DNA from 3 places in the Streptomyces sp. NBC_01591 genome. Region 2 is predicted to be linked to each of the others. Evidence: riboswitches for the same ligand, from Rfam matches in the RefSeq annotation. Region 2 holds a riboswitch; each other region holds the start of a gene.

Region 1 (5,164 bases), 5.4 Mb from region 2:
GAGGAGAACGGCGCCGACACCGACGAGCACCCCGGCGGAGGGGCCGCCGGAGCCGGAGGAGGCGGCGGACTCGGCGGGTGCCGCGGAGGCGGACTCGGACGCGGCAGGTGTGCCGTGTCCGTCGCCGGAGACCTGTTCGCCGCAGCCCGAGTCCGGGTAGCCGGTGATCGCGCAGAGCATTGCGTCGCTGCTGTACCGCAAGGGTTTGGCCACCGCGGCGAGCGCCTCCGCGGCGCTCGCGTCGGGGCCGACCTGCGCGCACGCGGTGCGCAGGGCGGGCGGAGTCTCACCCACGGGGGCGTCCGAGGCCGTGCCCGGGTCGATGACGAGCGCGATCCGCTTGGTGCCGTCCTTGGCCGGGGTGTCCGCGCAGATCTTCGTGAATTCGGGGGCGCGGCGGGGCTTCGCCGAGTCCTGGGAGTCCTCGCTCACCGAGAACCGGAAGCCCTGCACCGCCCCGTCGTCCGGCCGGACCAGGGACGGGCCCTGGGTGGCGTACGTCCAGTCGGAGCCCGAGCTCTCCCAGAACGACCAGTACCGGTACCCGGCCGCCTGGGCCGGTCCCGCGCCGAGCACGGCCAGGACGGCGCCCAGGACCACCAGCAGCGCGGTGGCCCTTCCCGCGCGCCTCACGGCTGCCTGTTCTTCCGGCGGCCGCTGATCAGGAAGAACGCGATCGCAGCTAGGACGAGGCCGATGCCTATGTACCACCACACGCCCCCGATCACGTCGTCGCCGCTGTGGACCTGGTCCTTCTCCGTGGCCTCGTACCCGGTGTCGGCGGACGGGTCGGGCGTCACGACGGCGGCGGGCGCGGGGCCGGCCGCGTTCAGCCGGGCGACCAGGTCGTCGCCGCCGAAGTCCCGGGCGTTGTTGCCGGTGGCGTGGGCGGCCAGGATCAGCTGGGCGTAGGCGGCGGGACCGCTCTGGGCGGCCCACTCCGCGGAGTTCTTCTTCAGCCAGTCGATCGCCCCGGCCGCCTTGTCCTGGTGGCCGGCCGCGGACAGCGCGACGACCGCGTCCGCGGTGTTGCCGAAGTCGGGCTGCGGGCTCGTGTCGGTGGCACCCGGCATCGGCGCCAGGTTCAGGTGGCCGCTCCCCGCGAGGGCGCCGGTGAGGTAGTGGGCGCCGTTCTGGGCGGCCTGCTCGGGCGTGAGACCGGAGCCGGTCCGGCAGCGGGGCGCCTTGCCCGCGGCGTTGTTCCCGACGGCGATCGCCTTGCCCATCGTGCCGAGCACGGCGGCCGCGGTGGCGTCCCCGTTCGCGGCGAGCTTCCCCTTCTTGTCCGGCTGGTAGGCGAAGGCGCCGCCGTCCTTGCCGCCGCACGGGATCGCGAGCGCGAGCAGCGGGTCGTACGGGGTCTTGCCGCCGGGGGTCGTGATGTCCGCGAGCCGCTGCCCCTGCCGGGCGAGGGCGCCGATCACCAGGGAGGTGGAGTTGGCATCGCTGGGCGCGCCCGCGGTGTAGCCCCAGCCGCCGTCCTCGTTCTGCACGGACTTCAGCCAGCGCACCGAGTTGTTCACGATCTCCCGGTGCCCGCCGACCTCGACCAGCGCCTGGGTGGCGGCCGCGGTGGCATTGGTGTCCAGCACCGTCTTCGCGTCGCACGGCTTGGAGGCATCGGCCCGGAACGCGGCGTAGGCGCCGTTGGCGCACTGCTGGGAGATCAGCCAGTCCACCGACTTCGTGGCCGGTGTGACCCCTTCGAGCCGCTGGGCGAGGAAGGACAGCGACTGCCGCCACACCCCGTCGTAGGTGGGGTCCTTCGTGCCGTACAGCCCGGCAGGCAGTGCGACGGACGGCGAGGGCGAGGGGGACGGCGCTGCGACCGCGACCGGCGCAGCGGTCGCGCAGAGCACGGCGGCGGTGGCGGCGAGCGTTGCTGCGCTGCGACGTACGGTCATGGCTGGCGGGGCCTCTCCTGCGGGGTGAACCGGGCACAGGCACGCTCAGGCACCAGGCTCCGGCTCCGTATACCTCGACGGTGCCGACCACCGGGGGTCCGGTGGTCCGAGCCGGTCACGACCGCGGACAGGGCATTCCGACTCACCGTCTGCGACGACGGCTCACGGCTGCGTGGTCAGTGCCGGATTCGCACCGGCTTCCCCCTGAACGGGCATGATGACGACCCGCACACTCTACCGGGCGGGCCCGGCCGGGCCCTGGGCGGCTTCGGCTCGCCGACAACTCGGGAAACCCACTGGCGAGTCCGGCCCCGAACGGGCGACCATGTCCCGCATGAGTGATCAACCCGCACGCTGGAGCCAGGCGACCGTCTACCCCGACATGTGGGCGGACCCGGACGACGACCCCCGCAACAAGGACGGTGACAGTCCGGACGGTGAGCTCCCGACGCTCCAGGACTTCCTGACCGACTACCGGCTGACCCTGCGGATGAAGTGCGACGGCCTGGACGCGGAGCAGCTGGCCCGCCGGTCGGTCCCGCCGTCGACGATGTCGCTGCTCGGCCTCCTCCGCCACCTCGCCGAGGTGGAACGGGACTGGCGCAACTGGATCACCGACGGTGAACCGCTGCCGAAGCTGTACGGCAAGCGTGACGGGGACTTCGACGGAGCCGTCGCCGATCAGGCCGTGGTCGACGCCGCGTACGCCGATCTGGAGCGCGAGCAGGCCGCGACCGACGCCGCGCTGGCCGGGCACCTGGACCTGGGCGAGCGGCTGGGGAAGGACAAGATCTCCGTCCGGGAGCTGCTGGTGCACAGGATCGAGGAGTACGCCCGTCACTGCGGGCAGGCCGACCTGCTGCGCGAGTGCATCGACGGACGGGTGGGCCAGTGAGGCCCGGCCGGTGAGGTGAACAGTGCGAGGTGGGGCGGCCCGCCCCACCTCGTACTCGCACTCACACCGCGATGTACGTCACCGGCTCGCTTCCCGTCACCGCCTCCGCGCGCCCGAGCTTCACCAGCCGCCGCAGATGCGCCTCCGCCTCCGAGACGGCGATGTTCCGGGAACCGTGCGGGATCTGTTCCCAGGGCCGGTTCCACTCCATCCGCTCGGCCAGCTCCCACGGCGTCAGCGGCTGGGCCAGCAGCCCCAGCAGCCCGGTCAGCCGCTCCTCGTGATGGCCGAGGAGTTCCCGTACGCGTCCCGCCGCATCGGTGAAGGCGTACTGATGGGCGGGCAGCACCTCGGCGGCCCCGAGCCGGCCGATGCGCTCCAGCGAGTCGAGGTAGTCGCCGAGCGGATCGGTGACCGTCGCATCGTCCGGGCCCTCGTACAGCCCGATGTGCGGACTGATCCCCGGCAGCAGGTGATCCCCCGAGAAGAGCCGGCCCCGGCCCGGCAGATTCCCCGGATGCTCCTCCTCCAGGTGCAGGCACACATGCCCCGGCGTGTGCCCCGGCGTCCAGATCGCACGCAGCCTGCGCCCCGCCAGACCGAGCAGCTCACCGGGCACGATCTCCCGGTCCGGAAGCGCGGCCCGCAACCCCGGCAGGGTCCGCGTCCGCCCCCCGCCGGCCGCGGCGGCCCGCAACGGCGCGAGGTGCTCCTCGGGCGCGCCGACCGCGGTGAGCTTGGCCGCGAGATACGTCAGCCAGGTGCCGGGCCGGGACTCCCGGGTACGTCGCACGATCGCGGTGTCCGCCGCATGCATGGCGATCCAGGCCCCCGAGGCCTCGCGTACCTGCCCGGAGAGCCCGTGGTGGTCGGGGTGGTGGTGGGTGATGACCACCCCGTGGATGTCGGCCATCTCCGTACCGACAGCGGCGAGCCCGGACCCGAGCGTGTCCCACGCCTCGGGATCGTCCCACCCGGTGTCGATCAGGACCGGCCCCCGGTCGGTGTCCAGGACGTGCACGAGGGTATGGCCGAGCGGATTGTCCGGGATGGGCACCTTGATGCTGTGCACGCCCCCGCCGTGGTCGGTCACCTGCGTCATGAGGTCCCCATCTCTCTCGGCGACGTGCGGCTGCGATCCGTCGCGCCCGCTGTGGGTGCATCGCGCCCACTGTAACGAGAACTTGTTCCAGTAGTAGCCCTGGTCGACCATCTCGTCAGGGGTGCCGTCGTGGCCGTGGACTCCTGGAACTGGAACTGGTATCAGTTCTGACACAGAGTCAGATACCGAGTCGGGTAACGCACCGGGCCGCGGGAGGCAGCAGCCATGACCGAGCTTGTCGAACACGGAAAACTGTTCATCGGCGGGGAGTTGGTCGATCCGCTGGGCCGGGACACGATCGAGGTCGTCTCGCCGCACACCGAACAGGTCATCGGCCGGGTGCCGCACGCCTGCGAGGCGGATGTGGACCGGGCCGTCGCCGCCGGGCGGCGGGCGTTCGACGAGGGGCCCTGGGCGCGGACGAGCCTGGACGAGCGGATCGCGGTGGTCACCCGGATCAAGGACGGGTTCGCCGTGCGGTACGAGGAGATCGCCCGGGTCATCAGCTCGGAGAACGGCACCCCGTACACATCGAGCGTCATGGTGCAGGCGCTCGCCGCGATGATGGTGTGGGACGCGGCGATCACCGTCGCCCGCGAATTCCCGTACGAGGAACGGCGGGCCGGGGCGCTCGGGCCATTGCTGGTGCGCCGGGAGCCGGTCGGGGTGGTCGCGGCCGTGGTGCCGTGGAACGTTCCGCAGTTCACCGCCGCCGCCAAGCTCGCGCCCGCGCTGCTGGCCGGCTGCTCCGCCGTGCTCAAGGTCTCGCCCGAATCCCCGCTGGACGCCTACATCCTGGCCGAGATCGCCGCCGAGGCCGGACTGCCGGAGGGAGTGCTGTCGATCCTTCCGGCCGACCGCGAGGTCAGCGAGTACCTGGTCGGGCATCCCGGCGTCGACAAGGTCTCTTTCACCGGGTCCGTGGCCGCCGGGCGCCGGGTGATGGAGGTCGCATCCCGCAACCTCACCCGCGTCACCCTGGAGTTGGGCGGAAAGTCCGCCGCCGTGATCCTGCCCGACGCCGATCTGGACGCCGCCGTCGCGGGCATCGTCCCCTTCGCCTGGATGATCAACGGCCAGGCATGCGTGGCCCAGACCCGCATCCTCGTCCCGCGCTCCCGCTACGACGAGACGGCCGAGGCGTTCGCCGCCGCGGCGGGTGCGCTGAAGGTCGGCGACCCGCTCGACCCCGCCACCGAACTCGGTCCCCTCGTCGCGCAGCGCCAGCAGCGGCGCTCGCTCGACTACATCCGGATCGGGCAG
Region 2 (5,164 bases):
CTGGCCCGGACCTACTACCACTCGGCGCGGCTCGGCAAGGCCGAGGCGGAGTTGCGGGCGGTGCTGGAGCGCGACCCGGTCGAGCACTATGCGCGGCTGATGCTGGGCCGCACCCTCGAGCGCCAGGGACGGAGCGCGGAGGCGGCCGGCCATCTGCGGATGGCGGCGGCGTTCTCCGGGGACTTCGACTTCGGTACGGGCCGGACGGACGCCCAGGGCCCTTCCGCCGGGTGAGTCCGGGAGATTCGCGACGAGGGTGCTCAGGGGCCGCGCGGGGCGTCCGCCGGACGGTTCGGCCATTCCGTCCGGAGGGCGCCCTCGGCCGCGGTGCCCTCCTGACCGGCCGCACCGGCCGGTCAATTCGGATGCCGTCCGCCCGTCCCGCGTGATATTCCACTCGCTCATGACCGACCTTGAGACCCCGCGCCTCCTCCTCCGCCCGATGAACGCTTCCGACGCCTTGCACGTGATGGCGGGCACGCCGGGAGACGGGGCGCGCTGGGCGCCCGGCTACCCCTCCCCCGGCGAGACGGCCGCGGCCGAGCGCTTCCTCGACACCTGTGCGAGGTCCGGGGACCCCAGCCCCTTCGGTTCGTACGAGATACGTCGCCTCGCGGACGGAGTGGTGATCGGCGGGCTGGGATTCCACGGTGCACCGGACGAGAACGGGCACGTCACGATCGGTTACGGCCTCGTCCCCTCGGCGCAGGGGATGGGGTACGCCTCCGAGGCGTTGCGCGCCCTGCTCCGGTTCGCCCGCGATCAGGGGGTGAGCTGTGTGCACGGTGACACCGATCTGGACAACCTCGCGTCCCAGCGCGTCATGGAAGCCGTCGGAATGCGCCTGGTGAAGGAGGACGAGCAGTTGAAGCACTACCGGATCGACTGGGGCCCGCAGGCCGGGGAGTGAGCCGGTGGCCGCCGGGCCCGCGGGCGACGGGTTCGGCCGCCGGACCGGCCGGTGCACGGTGGAGGAACGCCGGAACCCCGCCGGGAGCTCCCGGCGGGGTTCCGCGCATCGGCCTGCAGGCGTTGTGCCGGTCAGCCGGCCGCCGTGGCCGCCCGGTTCGCCGGGCTGTTTCCGGTTGTGACGGAGCCGGTCCCGGGCGCGAGCAGCCGGTCCGTCAGATGGCCGAAGACGAGGCCGAAGGTCACCCAGAGGGTGGCCTGCACGGCGAGGGTGCTCAGGCGGAACTCCCACAGCAGGGCGGCCGGGAAGTCCTTGCCGACTTCGTTGTACGAGGGCAGGAACGCGTAGGCGAGTCCGATCACCAGGACATAGGCGGCGGATGCCGTGATCGTCGCGTTCCAGTTGCCCAGGCGGGGAGCCAGCCGCTTGCCGAGGATGACCGCGGCGACGGCCAGCAGCACGCTGAGGGCGACCATCAGGAAGAACAGGGCGGTACGCGGGCCGATGGTGTCGGGGTTGCCGACGGCCGGCGGGTTGGCCGGGTACTTCAGGAACGGCACGACGTACACCGTCAGCAGGGCCGCACCCGCGATCAGGGCGGCCGTGGCCCGTGGGCCGAACCTGCCGATCCGGCCGAGGGCGTAGCAGAAGACGAGGGCGGCGATGCCACCGATCGCCACGCCGAAGACCAGTACACCGGTGGCGAGGCCGGCGGTGGACTGCATGGTGCGGCTGACCAGTTCCTCGCCGCCGTCATGGTGATGGCTGTGCGACTCCTCAAGGGCGATGGCCGCGTCCACGCGCGACTCACCGAGGAAGTAGGCGACCAGCAGAGCGAACGCACCCGCGGCAAGGCCGGCCAGCATGCCGCGAACAAGCAGAGCTCTGACAGATATGGAGTTCATGAGGTTTCCCCTGGATCGGACGGTACGTCAGTGGCAGGGGAAACCGAGCAAGTGGCGGCCGTCGTGGACCCACTCGTGGACACCTTCGCCGGAGATGACCGCGGTGGCACCCTGTTCGGCGCCGACGAAGTAGAGCAGTACGAGCATGAGAATGCCGAAGAAGACCGCCCAAGGGGCAATGGCCTTCAGGGAGATGGGAGTGATCGCCGGTACGGCGGTGGCGGGGGCAGCAGTCTGTGCCATGGCAGAACCTCCTGAGGGAACACGCGTCCCGATCGTGGTGCCTGAGACGTAGGTGCTGGGTCTGACTTCCCGCACAGATACGGGTTCACAGTGGCGCGACCGTGCCGGATTCTCACCGGACTTCCGTCGCACCTACGTCATGCTCGTCGTGACGATACCCCTTGGAGGCGGCCCCCTGCCATGGCGCCGACGGAGGCCGGATCGCCCTGATGCCAGGGTGGGCACACCCAAGGGGCCAGAGTTCAGGGAGTTGACCGGGTCATGACGGTACAGGTGATGTTGATCTCACCGGCGCTCAACGCCGCGCTGCGCGAGGCCCGTTTCGACGGTGACGCGCCGCTCGACGCGGCCGGGGCCCGCCGGGCCGGGGCCGTCGCCGCGGCGGTGCCCGCCGCCGACCGGTATCTGCGCGGGCCGTCCGCGCGATGCGCCGGGACCGCCGACGCGTTGGGGCTGCGCGCCGGGCCCGAACCGGCGGTCCGTGGCTGGGACATGGGCCGGTGGAGCGGTCGACGGCTGGCAGCGGTGAGCACGGCCGAGCCGGAGGCCGTGTCGGCCTGGCTGACCGATCCTTCGGCGGCTCCCCATGGCGGCGAGTCCCTGCTGGATCTCTGCGCCCGGGCCGGACGCTGGCTTGAGACGGTGGGGACGGCGGCATCCGCCGAGGGCGGCGAGGGCGGCCGCGTGCTGGGGGTCGTCGAGCCGGCGGTGGTACGGGCGGTGATCGTCGGGGCACTCGCTCTGCCGGTGGAGGCGTTCTGGCGCCTGGACATCGCCCCCCTGACACTGACCGGGCTCAGCGGCCGGTCCGGCCGGTGGAACCTGCGGTGCGGACAGCCGCTGTCCCCTTCGCCGGGCGACTGATCCCGTCGACGGCGATCCCCCGGACGATCAGCCGAGGGCGGGCCTGGGCAGGAGTTGTGGCCGAGCCCGGCACCGCAGGAGGTGGCCCTGGCAGGATCCGGAGGAGAAGCCCTAGGGTGGGGGTGCAGCTGGTTCGCCCTGTCCGCCAGACAGGCGCGTCGCAAGAGGGAACCCGGTGGGAATCCGGGACTGCCCCGCAGCGGTGAGTGGGAACGACCGCCGTCATCGAGCACTGGACCCGACGGGTCCGGGAAGCGACGGCCAGTAGGTGTCTCGTACGCGAGACGCGCCCGCGAGTCCGAAGACCTGCCACTGCCCGTGCGCGTCGGACGCGCACGGTGATTCCGGTGACCTCGTGGGCGGGTCGGCGTACATATCGGGCAGGTCACGCGCGCCGGCACGGCGCCGCGGATCCGCCCGGTCCGTCATCCCTTCGCGCCTGCGATCCGTCCCGGGGTCGTATCAGGACACGCTCGCGAAGGAGAGTTCCGTGACCACCGAGTCCGCAGCCGCGGCAGCCCGGGCCACCGTGTACGGCTACCCCCGCCACGGGGGCGACCGGGAGCTGAAGAAGGCCGTCGAGGGGTACTGGAAGGGCCGCGTCACCGCGGCGGCGCTCCGGGAGACCGCCGCAGAACTACGCCGTGCCAACTGGCGTCGGCTCGCCGCCGACGGCATCCACGAGGTCCCGACCGGTGACTTCTCGTACTACGACCATGTGCTGGACACCAGCGTGATGGTCGGTGCCGTACCCGACCGGCACCGCGAGGCCGTCGAGACCGACGGGCTGGACGGCTATTTCGCGATGGCGCGTGGTACGCAGGACGTGGCGCCGCTCGAAATGACCAAATGGTTCGACACGAATTACCACTACCTGGTGCCGGAGCTCGGCCCCGGCACCGTTTTCGCCGCCGATTCCGCCAAGCAGGTCGAGGAGTTCAGGGAGGCGCTGGCGCTCGGGCACAACCCCCGGCCGGTGCTCGTCGGTCCGGTGACGTATCTGCTGCTGGCCAAACCCGCTCCCGGTGTCGCTGCCGACTTCGAGCCGCTGACACTGCTCGACCGGCTGCTGCCGGTGTACGCCGAGGTTCTGGCCGATCTGCGTGCGGCCGGTGCGCAGTGGGTTCAGCTCGACGAGCCCGCGCTGGTGCAGGACCGTTCCCCGGCGGAGCTGAACGCCGCCGCGCGCGCCTACCGGGACCTGGGCACGCTCGCAGACCGGCCGAAGCTTCTCGTCGCCTCCTACTTCGACCGGCTCGGTGAGGCACTCTCCGTTCTGGCGAAGGCCCCGGTCGACGGCCTCGCGCTGGACTTCACCGGTCCGGCAGCCGCCAATCTGCGGGATCTCGCCGCGGTCGGCGGTCTGCCGGGCAAGCGGCTGGTCGCCGGGGTCGTCGACGGCCGCAATGTATGGATCAACGACTACCAGCAGTCCCTGGCCACCCTCGGCACCCTGCTCGGTCTCGCCGACCGGGTCGACGTCGCGGCCTCCTGCTCGTTGCTGCATGTCCCCCTCGACCTGGCCGCCGAGCGTGACATCGACCCGCAGGCGGTGCGCTGGCTGGCCTTCGCCCGGCAGAAGTCGGCCGAGATCGCCACCCTCGCCAAGGGGCTCGCCCGGGGCACGGACACGATCGCCGCCGAACTCGTCGCCAACCGTGCCGATCTGGCCTCACGGGCCGGTTCGGCGATCACTCACGATCCGGCGGTACGGGCGCGCGTCTCGGCCGTCACGGAGTCCGACACGCGGCGCGAACTGCCCTATCCGCAGCGGGCAGCGGCCCAGCACGCCCGCCTCCGGCTCCCGCTGCTGCCGACCACCACGATCGGTTCGTTCCCGCAGACGGCCCAACTGCGCGCCGCCCGGGCCGATCTGAGGACGGGACACATCGACGCGGACTCGTACGACAAGCGCATCGAGGCCGAGATCCAGGAGGTGATCACGTTTCAGGAGGCGGCGGGCATCGATGTGCTGGTGCACGGCGAGCCCGAACGCAATGACATGGTGCAGTACTTCGCCGAGCGGCTCACCGGATGTCTCGCCACACGGCACGGCTGGGTCCAGTCGTACGGCACGCGGTATGTCCGGCCGCCGATCCTGGCCGGGGACATCTCGCGGCCCGAGCCGATGACGGTCCGCTGGACGACGTACGCGCAGTCGCTCACCAGCCGTCCGGTCAAGGGCATGCTCACCGGTCCGGTCACCATGCTCGCCTGGTCCTTCGTCCGCGACGACCAGCCA
Region 3 (5,164 bases), 6.0 Mb from region 2:
CTCGGTGCCGTAGCGCGTGTAGGGGGCGACGCGGACGGGGCCGCCCAGCATGGCGGCGGCGTAGTGGACCGACGGGACCTCGGGCACCAGAGTGGAGACGGCCGTGGCGTGCACCGCGTGGGTGTGCACGACGGCGGCCGCGTCGGTGTTCCGGTAGACGGCGAGGTGGAGCGGAAGTTCACTGGTCGGGGCCAGTTCGCCGAGTACGCGGTTGCCCTCCGGATCGACGCCGACGGCGTCCTCGGGGCCCAGCCGGTCGTACGGCACTCCGCTCGGCGTGACCAGGATGGTGTCGCCGACCCGTGCCGACACGTTTCCCGAGGTCCCGACGACGAGGCCCTCGGCCGCCGTTCTCCGGGCGGTGGCGACGACACCGTCCCAGGCCCGTCCGATCGCGTCCCGCTGCTGATCGCTCATGCGCCGATCCTGTCAGCCCCGGAGGCGAACGGGTATGCGATCGGCCACAGTCGCACCTCGCCGGGAAGCCGGACCGCACCCGCCTGAGAGCCGGGCCGCGCCCCTGCGGGAACGGCTTCGGGAACAAGCGGAACGACTCCGCTCCGCTTTGGATCACCACAGCGCCCTGCTCAGTTCATCTTCCGTTCACCCAGGTTGCCTACGGTCCACATGCCAATGACGTCGAACGATTGCCTGGGTAGATGGAACACATCACGCTGCTACTCGCGATTGTGATCGTGACAGCTCTAGTGTTCGATTTCACGAACGGTTTCCACGACACCGCGAACGCGATGGCGACCACCATCTCGACCGGTGCACTCAGACCAAAGACAGCGGTGGCCATGTCCGCCGTTCTCAATCTCGTCGGCGCGTTCCTGTCGGTGGAGGTCGCCAAGACGATCTCCGGCGGGATCATCAACGAGGACGGGCTGCGAACAGAAGTCATCTTCGCGGCACTCGTCGGCGCCATCCTGTGGAATCTGCTGACCTGGCTGGTCGGACTGCCGTCCAGCTCCTCGCACGCCCTGTTCGGCGGCCTGATCGGCGCGGCCGTGATGTCGGCGGGCTGGTCGTCCGTCAACGGCGGCACCGTCGTCACCAAGGTGCTGCTCCCCGCCCTCGCCGCCCCGATCGTCGCCGGTCTGGCCGCGCTGCTGGCCACCAGGCTGACGTACCGGATCGGCGGGAAGGTCCGCAACGACGCCCAGGAGAAGGCCACCGCCAAGGGTTACCGGGCCGGCCAGATCGCCTCGGCCGGGCTGGTCTCCCTCGCCCACGGCACCAACGACGCACAGAAGACCATGGGCATCATCACCCTGGCCCTGGTCACCGGCGGCGTCCTGAACCCGGGCGCCAACCCGCCGGTCTGGGTCATCGTCTGCGCCGGTGCGGCCATCGCTCTCGGCACCTACCTGGGCGGCTGGCGCATCATCCGCACCATGGGCAGCGGCCTCACCGACCTCAAGCCGCCGCAGGGCTTCGCCGCCCAGACCAGTGCGGCCACGGTCATCCTGGCCTCCTCGCACCTCGGTTTCTCCCTCTCCACCACCCAGTCCTGCTCCGGCGCCGTGATGGGCGCGGGCCTCGGCCGCCAGGGCGGTGTGGTCCGCTGGTCCACCGCCACCCGGATGTTCGTCGCCTGGGGTCTGACCCTGCCGGCCGCGGGTCTGGTCGGCGCGGGCGCGGAGCTCCTCACCAAGCAGGGCACCTGGGGCGTCGTCGTCGTCGCGGCGCTGCTGGTCGCGGGCTCCGGTGCGATCTGGCTGGTGTCGCGCCGCAAGCCGGTCGGCCACGGCGATGTCGCGCCGACGGACGGCGACGCCGAGCCCGCGGGCGTCGTCACCACGGCCATCGCCGCCGTCAGCCCGCCGCCCACCACGGCCTCGGCCACGGTCCAGGCACCGGCCCAGAACCTCATGACCACGATTCCGGCCCCGGCCGGGACCACCCAGGACCCGGCGCGACCCGCCACCGTCTGAGCCGGCCGACAGGTCAGCCGTCTAAGGATTCAGCATGAACATCGACTGGGCAGCCCTCGGCTCCGTATTCGGCGTCTCCCTCGTTGTCACCGTCGCGCTGGTGGGCCTCTTCACCCTGGGCATCGTCGGCCTCTCCAAGCAGCCGGAACCGGCGGCGCAGGGCGGCTCCGGCGGCTCGCTGCTGCTGGCCCGCGCCGGCGCGTACGTCTGCTTCGCGCTGTGCGCCGCGGCCGTCGCGTACGGGATCTATCTGATCGTCGCCTGAGCCACTCCCGCGCACGCTCCCCCGTCGGGCCGGACACCACATGTGTCCGGCCCGATGTGCGTCTCAGCACACTGCGCCGCCGCAGGTCAACGGCAGGTTGACGGGCGTTCGCGGAGCGTGGTGGACTGCCGGAGCCAATTACGGCGACAGCAGAGGAAGCCGGTGCGAATCCGGCGCGGTCCCGCCACTGTCACCGGGGAGCGGTCCCCCACACCGGAAGTCACGGCACGCGCGAGCGGGCTGGAAGGCCGGGGGAATCGCGGATCCGGGAGCCAGGAGACTCTCGTCGCCGGTCACGTCGAACCAGGGCGCGGACCCTGAGTGAGGACATATCGCCATGCCTGGCTGCCGTGCGTCCGCTGTTTCGGCGCTCTCGACGAGAGCCGCCTGTACGAAGGTCCGCCGAGGCGCGACGGCCGGCTGAGCCGTGCGAGCCGACCGCATCTTCGCGTACGGCGCCACGGCCGGTCTGATCGGCGATCTGCTGCTCGGTGACCCCCGCAGGGGGCACCCGGTCGCCGCCTTCGGGCGGGCCGCAGCGGGCGTCGAGCGCCGTCTGTGGCGCGACCACCGCGGCTGGGGCGCGCTGCACACCCTCGTCTGCGCCGGAGGCGCCGCGGGTGGTGCCGCGCTGATCACCCGTGCCGTACACCGCAGCCCCGCCGCCTCCGTGGCACTGACCGCGGCCACCACCTGGTCTGTCGTCGGCGGTACGTCCCTGGGGCGTGAGGCGCGGGCCATCGGCGACGCCCTGGCGGCCGGTGACATCGACCTGGCCCGCGAGCGGCTGCCGCATCTGTGCGGGCGCGACCCGCAGTCCCTGGACGGACCGCAGATCGCCCGCGCCGTCGTCGAGTCCGTGGCGGAGAACACCTCGGACGCCGTGGTCGGCGCCCTGGTGTGGGGCGCGCTGGCCGGGGTCCCCGGACTGGCCGGCTTCCGGGCCGCCAACACCCTCGACGCCATGGTCGGCCACAAGTCGCCCCGTCACCGGCGCTACGGCTGGGCCTCGGCCCGCCTCGACGACCTCGCGGGCTGGCCCGGCGCCCGGCTCACGGCCCTGCTCGCCGTGGCCGCCGGAGGGCGGCCGCGTGGAGCGGTCCGCGCCTGGCGGGCCGATGCCGCCAAGCACCCGAGCCCCAACGCGGGCCCGGTGGAGGCCTCGTTCGCGGGTGCGCTCGGCGTACGGCTCGGCGGGACCCTCGCGTACGGCGGCCGGGTCGAGCACCGCCCCGTGCTCAACGGGGCGACGGGCCGGGCGGTGGAGACCGAGGACATCGAGCGCGCGGTGCGGCTGTCGCGCCGGGTGAGTGCGCTGGCCCTCGGCGTGTGCGTGGCGGGACGGCTCGGCGCGGCCCTCGCCGCACGACGGATCGCGGGGCGCCGGATCACCTCAACGAACGGGGCAGGACCTCGTATCGCGGGACCTCGTATCGCAGGACGGAGAAGCACATGAGCGGCGGGCTACTGGTCGCCGGAACCACTTCCGACGCGGGCAAGAGCGTCGTCACGGCAGGTATCTGCCGCTGGCTCGTGCGCCGGGGCGTGAAGGTGGCGCCCTTCAAGGCGCAGAACATGTCGCTGAACTCGTTCGTCACCCGCGAGGGTGCCGAAATCGGGCGCGCCCAGGCCATGCAGGCCCAGGCCGCCCGCGTCGAGCCGACCGCGCTGATGAACCCGGTCCTGCTCAAGCCCGGCAGCGACCGCTCCAGCCAGGTCGTCCTGATGGGGAAGCCGGTCGGCGAGATGAGTGCGCGCGGCTACCACGGGGGCAGGCAGGAGGCGCTGCTCTCCACGGTCCTGGAGTGCCTGGAGGAGCTCCGGGGCACGTACGACGCGGTGATCTGCGAGGGGGCGGGCAGTCCGGCCGAGATCAATCTGCGGCGCACGGACATCGTGAACATGGGCATCGCACGGGCGGCGCGCTTCCCGGTGGTGGTCGTCGGCGACATCGACCGCGGTGGCGTCTTCGCCTCGTTCTTCGGTACGACCGCGCTGCTCGCCGCCGAGGACCAGTCGCTGATCGCCGGCTATCTCGTCAACAAGTTCCGCGGCGACGTGTCGCTGCTGGAGCCGGGCCTGGACATGCTGCGGGACATCACGGGGCGGCCGACGTACGGGGTGCTGCCGTTCGCCCACGGCCTCGGCATCGACGAGGAGGACGGTCTGCGGGTCTCGTTGCGCGGCGCCGTGCGCGAGTCGGTCGTCGCGCCGCCGCACGGCGAGGACGTGCTGCGCGTCGCGGTGTGCGCGGTGCCCCTGATGTCGAACTTCACCGATGTGGACGCGCTGGCCGCCGAGCCCGGCGTCGTCGTCAGGTTCGTGGACCGTGCCGAGGAACTGTCCGACGCCGATCTCGTCGTCGTGCCGGGCACCCGCGGCACCGTGAAGGCGCTGGCCTGGCTGCGCGAGCGCGGCCTCGCCGACGCGCTGGTGCGGCGCGCGGCCGAGGGCCGGCCGGTCCTCGGCATCTGTGGTGGCTACCAGATCCTCGGCGAGCACATCGAGGACGAGGTCGAGTCCCGGGCCGGGCAGGTCGAGGGCCTGGGGCTGCTGCCCGTACGCATCCGCTTCGACCGCGAGAAGACCCTGGCCCGGCCCGTCGGCGAGGCGCTCGGTGCCCCGGTCGAGGGGTACGAGATCCACCACGGCGTGGCGGACGTGCACGGTGGCGAGGGGTTCATCTCCGATGGCCGGGGACACAGCCTGGACGGCTGCCGGGTCGGCGCCGTGTGGGGCACCCACTGGCACGGTTCGCTGGAGAGCGACGAATTCCGCCGCCGCTTCCTGACCGAGGTCGCACAGGCCGCCGGCCGGCGTTTCGTCCCCGCTCCCGACACCGGGTTCGCGGCGCTGCGCGAGGAACAGCTCGACCGCCTCGGCGATCTCATCGAGGAGTACGCGGACACCGACGCGTTGCTGCGGCTCATCGAGTCGGGCGCACCGTCGGGACTTCCCTTCA

The links. A riboswitch is a leader RNA that binds a small molecule or an ion and turns the genes downstream of it on or off. The one in region 2 is predicted to bind cobalamin.
Region 1: linked by a shared signal. The riboswitch ahead of OG978_RS13115 (prenyltransferase/squalene oxidase repeat-containing protein) and the one ahead of OG978_RS38015 (CbtB domain-containing protein) in region 2 are both predicted to bind cobalamin.
Region 3: linked by a shared signal. The riboswitch ahead of OG978_RS10160 (cobalamin biosynthesis protein) and the one ahead of OG978_RS38015 (CbtB domain-containing protein) in region 2 are both predicted to bind cobalamin.

What each region holds. Positions count from the first base shown of each region.
Region 1 is NZ_CP109327.1:2,803,149-2,808,312, reverse strand. It holds gene OG978_RS13120 (SCO2322 family protein) at 1-633, opposite strand, end outside; gene OG978_RS13115 (prenyltransferase/squalene oxidase repeat-containing protein) at 630-1,904, opposite strand; cobalamin riboswitch at 2,014-2,148, opposite strand; gene OG978_RS13110 (DinB family protein) at 2,230-2,799, shown strand; gene OG978_RS13105 (MBL fold metallo-hydrolase) at 2,861-3,901, opposite strand; gene OG978_RS13100 (aldehyde dehydrogenase) at 4,127-5,164, shown strand, end outside.
Region 2 is NZ_CP109327.1:8,202,723-8,207,886, reverse strand. It holds gene OG978_RS38030 (tetratricopeptide repeat protein) at 1-234, shown strand, start outside; gene OG978_RS38025 (GNAT family N-acetyltransferase) at 404-910, shown strand; gene OG978_RS38020 (CbtA family protein) at 1,042-1,815, opposite strand; gene OG978_RS38015 (CbtB domain-containing protein) at 1,843-2,058, opposite strand; adenosylcobalamin (AdoCbl) riboswitch at 2,062-2,210, opposite strand; gene OG978_RS38010 (histidine phosphatase family protein) at 2,320-2,922, shown strand; cobalamin riboswitch at 3,052-3,234, shown strand; gene metE (5-methyltetrahydropteroyltriglutamate--homocysteine S-methyltransferase) at 3,413-5,164, shown strand, end outside.
Region 3 is NZ_CP109327.1:2,171,696-2,176,859, forward strand. It holds gene OG978_RS10145 (class II aldolase/adducin family protein) at 1-417, opposite strand, end outside; gene OG978_RS10150 (inorganic phosphate transporter) at 660-1,937, shown strand; gene OG978_RS10155 (hypothetical protein) at 1,972-2,202, shown strand; cobalamin riboswitch at 2,356-2,484, shown strand; gene OG978_RS10160 (cobalamin biosynthesis protein) at 2,630-3,658, shown strand; gene OG978_RS10165 (cobyric acid synthase) at 3,655-5,164, shown strand, end outside.